2 regions of the Pseudoalteromonas ardens genome follow, and region 1 is predicted to be linked to the other one. Evidence: predicted binding sites of a transcription regulator. Region 1 holds the regulator's gene; the other holds the start of a gene.
The links. Region 1 encodes sigma-54, which starts transcription at its own class of promoters, with help from an activator protein. Its sites were predicted from a motif close to GTTGGCACGNNNNTNGNNT; they were not measured.
Positions count from the first base shown of each region.

Region 1 (3,151 bases):
CAGCATAGCAACCACTTTATCTATGCCTGGCATGCGGCCATGGGGCAGTGCAATCCCTTTTCCTATCCCCGTACTTCCGAGTTTTTCGCGGCTCAACAGTGCATCAAGGATATCATGGGCATTACTGTCTGGAAGCTGGCTTTGAGCCAACTCACTGATGTACTCTAAAATACGTTTCTTACTATTAAAAAGGACCGCAGCTTTGCTGCAGTCCTGTGAAATCAATGAGCTTAGTTTCATGATTAGTGTCGAGTTAGCTTCTCTTTGTGCTTGATCACCTGGCGGTCAAGCTTATCGATAAGTCCGTCTATTGCGGCATACATATCCCGGTGTTCGGTTGAGGCAAAAATTTCTCCCCCGTTCACATGTAATGTGGCTTCTGCTTTTTGGATGAGCTTTTCGACATCTAGGATAACATGCACATTATTGATGTGATCAAAGTGCCTTTCTAGCTTCGCAAACTTGTTTGTTACATAGTCTCTTAACGAATCGGTGATTTCTACATGTCGACCAGTTAAATTTAGTTGCATAAGCATTTTCCTTCTGTAGTTACGTCTAAATCAGGCTTTTGCGCTGATTGGACGGTGGGATAGCCAAAGACTCTCGGTATTTGGCAATTGTACGTCTAGCCACTTTGATCCCTTGATCTGCCAATACATCCGCAATCTTGCTGTCACTCAATGGTTTAGCAGTGTTTTCCGCGGCAATTAGCTTTTTGATCAATGCTCTGATTGCAGTCGAAGAGCATTCTCCTCCGTTTTCAGTGCTGACATGGCTTGAGAAGAAATACTTCAACTCATAGATACCGCGTGGCGTGTGCATATACTTTTGCGTTGTTACACGTGAAATCGTGGACTCATGCATGTCGACCATTTCGGCCACATCATTCAGTACCATCGGCTTCATTGCCTCGGGGCCATGTTCAAAGAATGCCTGTTGTTGCTGCACAATGCAATTAGTAACTTTTAATAAAGTTTCATTGCGGCTTTCCAGGCTCTTGATGAACCATTTTGCCTCTTGCAGGTGTGAACGAATAAACTGACTGTCTGTGCTCGACTTGACTGAACGGGACATAGCAGCGTAGTGGTCATTCACTCTAATTTTTGGCATTGAATCGGGATTGAGTTCAACAACCCAGCGACCTTTCACTTTTTTAACCGACACATCCGGGATCACATAGTCTGCTTCTTCCTGTACTATGCTCGCGGCGGGTTTCGGGTTTAGGCCGTGGATCAGGGTCATTACTTCTTTCAGATCCGCTTCTTTGAGTTTGGTTTTTTTCATCAAAGTGCGGTAATCCCGGCTGGCTAACAGATCGATGTGCTCAGTCAGGATTTCTTTGGTCTGTGCAAGCCAAGGGGTGTTTGGGTCAAACTGGTTGAGCTGAATGCACAGGCATTCTTGCAGGCTGCGTGCCGCAATCCCAACAGGATCAAATAATTGGATCCGTTTCAGTACGGCCTCTACTTCATCCTGCTCAATCGGCTCTTCATCGTTGTCCTGATTCATGCTATCGACGATGTCTTCGCAGCTGATGGTCAACAGACCAGCATCGTCAACTGCTTCTACAATTGCAAGGGCGATGGCTCTGTCTGTAGGGCTAAAAGGCGTCAGTTCCAGCTGCCACATCAGGTACTCTTGCAATGTTTCAGTGGTTTTACCCTGGTAAATGGTTTCGTCTTCTGGCATTGGGCCTGAACTGCTTGCCGGGGCAGCACTGATGTACTCGTCCCAGGTTACGTCCATTGCCAAATCGTCGCTGACGGTGTCTTTGTTCAGTGCAGCATCGCTGTCTTGTTCGTAGTCGCTGACAGCCGCCTCTTCATAGCTGTCGTTGTCACTCGTTGTAGGTTGTTCCAAATCGGAATCCGACTTGGACTGAGTTTCATTGTCTTGTGATTCAGACTCACCTTCTTCCACTTCCAACAAAGGGTTGCTATCAAGCGCTTCTTGGATTTCTTGTTGGAGATCTAGCGTACTCAACTGTAACAGACGAATAGCCTGCTGCAGTTGTGGTGTCATTGTCAGTTGCTGCCCCATGCGCAGCTGTAGCGATTGCCTCATGTATCTCTAACAATCCTTTTTGTTATTTACTTCTAATTTTATAACTATAGCCTGAATTGCTCACCTAGGTAGACATCCCGCACAGTTTGATCGGCCAGAACATGCTCCGGGGTGCCTGCTGCTATCAGTTCACCATGTGACACTATATAAGCTTTCTCACAGACGTCCAGCGTTTCACGCACGTTGTGGTCGGTGATCAGTACGCCTATCCCACGGTTTTTCAGGTGCTCTATAATTTTCTTTATATCTAACACTGAAATGGGATCAACGCCAGCGAAAGGCTCATCTAATAAGATAAATTTTGGATCTGCCGCAAGGGCACGGGCAATTTCTACCCGGCGTCGTTCACCGCCCGATAGCGCCATACCCTGGCTATCGCGAATATGCTGGATATTAAACTCATCTAACAGTTCATTGAGGATGACTTCTCGTTGTTCTTTATTCAGCTCTTTACGGGTTTCTAAAATGGCCATCAGGTTTTGATAGACGGTCAGCTTGCGAAAAATAGAGGACTCTTGTGGCAGGTAACCAATACCTAGTCTTGCCCGGCTGTGCATCGGCAATAAGGTAATGTCTTGTTCGTCGATGTGTATGCTGCCCTTGTCACTGGGCACCAATCCGACAATCATATAAAAAGTGGTGGTTTTACCTGCACCATTTGGGCCAAGGAGGCCAACAATACTGCCAGCTTCAACGCTTAACTCAACGTTTTTAACAACCTGTCTGCCCTTATAACTTTTGGCCAGTGCGGTGGCGGTTAATTTACTCACGGATTCCCCTTCTCTTGTGGTTGTTGGGGGTTCTCTTTTTCAGGTAACAGAATGGTTCTCACGCGGTTTTGTTCTTGCTCCCCGCGCTGTGCGCTGATCAGCTTCTTTTCCATATCATAAACGATAGTTTGCGCGCTGATTTTTTGTCCTGCCTGACTGATCTCTGCACCGCCTTTGATGGTGAGCATGCGATTTGCGACATCATAGCGCACTTCTTTGGCGCTGGCCTTCAATAACGTACCATCCGCTTGGCGTTCCTGAAATATTGCCGGACTGCCTGTTGCAACCAGCAGTTGCTTATTTTTACCCAGTTCTTC
Region 1 covers NZ_JASJUV010000003.1:43,653-46,803, forward strand. The annotation lists gene QNM19_RS10980 (PTS sugar transporter subunit IIA) at 1-240, opposite strand, end outside; gene hpf (ribosome hibernation promoting factor) at 243-530, opposite strand; gene QNM19_RS10990 (RNA polymerase factor sigma-54) at 556-2,064, opposite strand; gene lptB (LPS export ABC transporter ATP-binding protein) at 2,109-2,834, opposite strand; gene lptA (lipopolysaccharide transport periplasmic protein LptA) at 2,831-3,151, opposite strand, start outside.

Region 2 (3,151 bases), on a different contig from region 1:
CACCTGGTTATTGACCATAGTGGTGTGTTCAGTCCGCTCACGAACATAACCTTTGGTATTCAGGTTTGCGATGTTTTTACTGGTCGTCTGGAGTAATTCAGAGCTGGCTCTGACCCCGGATGTACCAATATTCATAAGATTAAATGACATCTTAATTTACTCCCTGATGCACTGACGCTGACAACATGGACTGAAATTCTCCTCTGTCCAACACACGTTTAATTTTTTCTGCATAATCTGGATCGGTTGCATACCCTGCCTGTTGCAGGGCATCCAGGTATTGGTCCGGATTGTCTGTCTTAGTTAAGGCCTCTTGATAACGAGGATTGGACTGCAGGAAATCGACATAATCATTGATGCTATCTTTCAGCGAATCATACGCTCTGAAGTTCGCCTGCTTTTTCACTGGTAAACCTTGCTCAAACTCCAGCGTCATTTTACTGGCACTGTCACCCTGCCAGCGCTTATCGGCTTTTATGTTAAACAGGTTTAAACTGCTTTCACCGTCCTGGCGCGCGATGATGTGCTTGCCCCAGCCTGTTTCCAGTGCAGCCTGAGCAACCATCACAGCTGGATTCAGGCCAATCTTGGCGGCCGCTGACTTAGCATGCTCCCAAAGCTGGCTAACAAATGACTCAGGATCATCGAATTGCACCTCTTTAGATGCACTTTCGGTCACTTCAGGCTGTTTTTCTGCTTTGTGCTGCCCTGCTTCACCATTAGCAATCCGATCGCTTTGCAGCTCCGCGCCGGTGCGCAGTACAGAACTGGGCATATACCCATCCCGATTAGGCGACAATTGCTGCACAATCAGATCAGCAAGGCCCAGACTCCCCTCACTGGAGAGTTGCATAGACATCTGCTGATCATGCATGTCACGATAAAATTTCACGCTGCTGGAATTAAACGGACTATCTTTATCCTCCAGAACTTCATTGGCCTTTCGCATGCTGGACAACATCATCTGAGTGAAAATTGACTCGAACTGCTGAGCCGCTTTGCGCAACGCTTCTTCAGAGGCATTGGCGTCTCCGGTACTTTTCAGTGCGTCCTGTCTTAACGAGTTCAGATCAGTTAAGTCATAGAAACTTTGGTTGCGAGTCGGATCAGTATTCATTGCTCGAAATCACATCAATATACATAACCAATAACAATGCAATTATTGAGCCAAAAAAAAGCCCCATAAAATGGGGCTAACTAATTGATTATAAAAGAAGCATCAAATGACGACTAATTGACCATGTATTGCACCAGCTTCTTTCAGTGCCTCCAGTATCGCCATCAAATCGCCAGGTGCTGCGCCCACTGCATTAATTGCACGGACCAAATCATCCAGGCTTGAACCAGGGTCAAATACAAATGCCCGTGAATCATCCTGATCAACATCGACAATGCTTTGACGCGTCACTACCGTTTCACCTTCTGTCAAAGGCTGTGGCTGAGACACATTCATTTGTTCAGCAATGGTCACCGTCAATCCACCATGCGTAATCGCAGCTGGCTGCAGTTTCACTTCTTTGCCAATAACAATGGTACCTGTGCGTGAGTTGACGATAATCTTGGCTGACGTATCTGCTGGTGTGAACTCCAGGTTTTCCAGAGTCGATAAGTAAGCAACACGCTGAGAAGGGTCGCGAGGTGCAATGACACGTACAGAAGCAGCATCCATAGCTTGCGCGCTTTGTGGGCCAACCAGATCATTAATTGTATCGGCCAAACGCTTAGCGGTTGTAAAGTCGGGCCGATTCAGATTAAAAGTAATGTGATCTCCCTGAGTGAACGGGCTTCTGACTGCACGTTCAACCGTGCCACCATTTGGAATACGACCAACCGTAGGCGTGTTAATCACGACCCGGCTGCCGTCCAGCCCCTCGGCACCCAAACCACCCACAATCATGCTGCCCTGAGCGATCGCATACACATTGCCATCCACACCTTTCAGGAAAGTTTGCAGCAAAGTCCCGCCACGCAAACTGCCCGCACTACCAATAGATGACACGGTGACGTCAATAGTTTGACCAGGCTTCACAAAAGCTGGTAACTCTGCATGCACGGCCACTGCTGCCACATTCTTAATTTTCGGTTTAAGGTTTGCCGGCATGGTAATACCAAAGCTGTTTAACATGCCCTTGAAGCTTTGCTCTGTAAAGCGAGTTTGCTCCCCTGTACCCGGTAAGCCCACTACCAGACCATAACCAACCAGTTGGTTTGAACGAACTCCCTCAACCATAGTCACGTCTTTGATACGCTCTGCTTGCGCAAACTGGCTGCCGATAAGTGCCATAGTTAGCACGAGCACATTAAATAATTTCATAGTTTGCTTCCTCAAAATGGCATAATGGCGCTCATAAAGAACTTAGTCAGCCAACCTGCACTTTGCACTTCCTGCGTATCGCCTTTACCTGAGTACTGAATACGCGCATTGGCAATACGATTTGACTCTACCGTATTATCGGCATTCACATCCTGCGGTCTGACGAGCCCTTCGAGACGAATAAATTCTTCTCCAGTATTTAGTGTCAGCCATTTTTCACCTCGGATCACCAGGTTACCATTTGGTAGAACCCGCATCACATTCACTGAGATGTTACCAATCAGGCTGTTAGACTGGTTGGCCTGCGCATCGCCCTGAAATGATGAATTCGAACCTGCATCCAGCTGAATGCTCTTGTTCCCCCAGTTGACCGCTGCACCGCCTAAACCCAGTATAGGATCGATATCCACCTCACTGTCTTTATCCAGCTTAGAGTTGGCCGCCTTTGAAGCCTGAGTCGATTCTCTAAGTACAACAGTAATGATATCACCGGTGCGAAGTGCCTTCTTATCTGAGTAAAGATCGTTGGCATAAGCATTGAATAGCGAGCCTGTAGCTACAACCGGCGCTGCTTCCGCTTCCGGATACATAGGCGCGTAGTAAGGATCGTCCCGCTCAACATCTTTATTTTGCGTTGTTGTACAACCACTGAGTGCTATACAGCCTGCCGCTACCAGGCCAAGTGTACGTAACTTGTCCATACTACCCCCAATCTTTTAAAGCTGCTGATTAATGTAACTGAGCATCTCATCAACCGACTTAATTACTTTCGAGTTCATCTCGTAAACCCGTTGTGTTTCAATCAAATTGACCAGCTCTTCGGTGACATTAACGTTT
Region 2 covers NZ_JASJUV010000006.1:310,092-313,242, forward strand. The annotation lists gene flgK (flagellar hook-associated protein FlgK) at 1-150, opposite strand, end outside; gene flgJ (flagellar assembly peptidoglycan hydrolase FlgJ) at 152-1,117, opposite strand; gene QNM19_RS18655 (flagellar basal body P-ring protein FlgI) at 1,220-2,314, opposite strand; gene flgH (flagellar basal body L-ring protein FlgH) at 2,326-3,015, opposite strand; gene flgG (flagellar basal-body rod protein FlgG) at 3,031-3,151, opposite strand, start outside.
Region 2: flgJ (flagellar assembly peptidoglycan hydrolase FlgJ) is a predicted target of sigma-54. The motif match lies at 1,154-1,172, and genes of this name have one in related genera.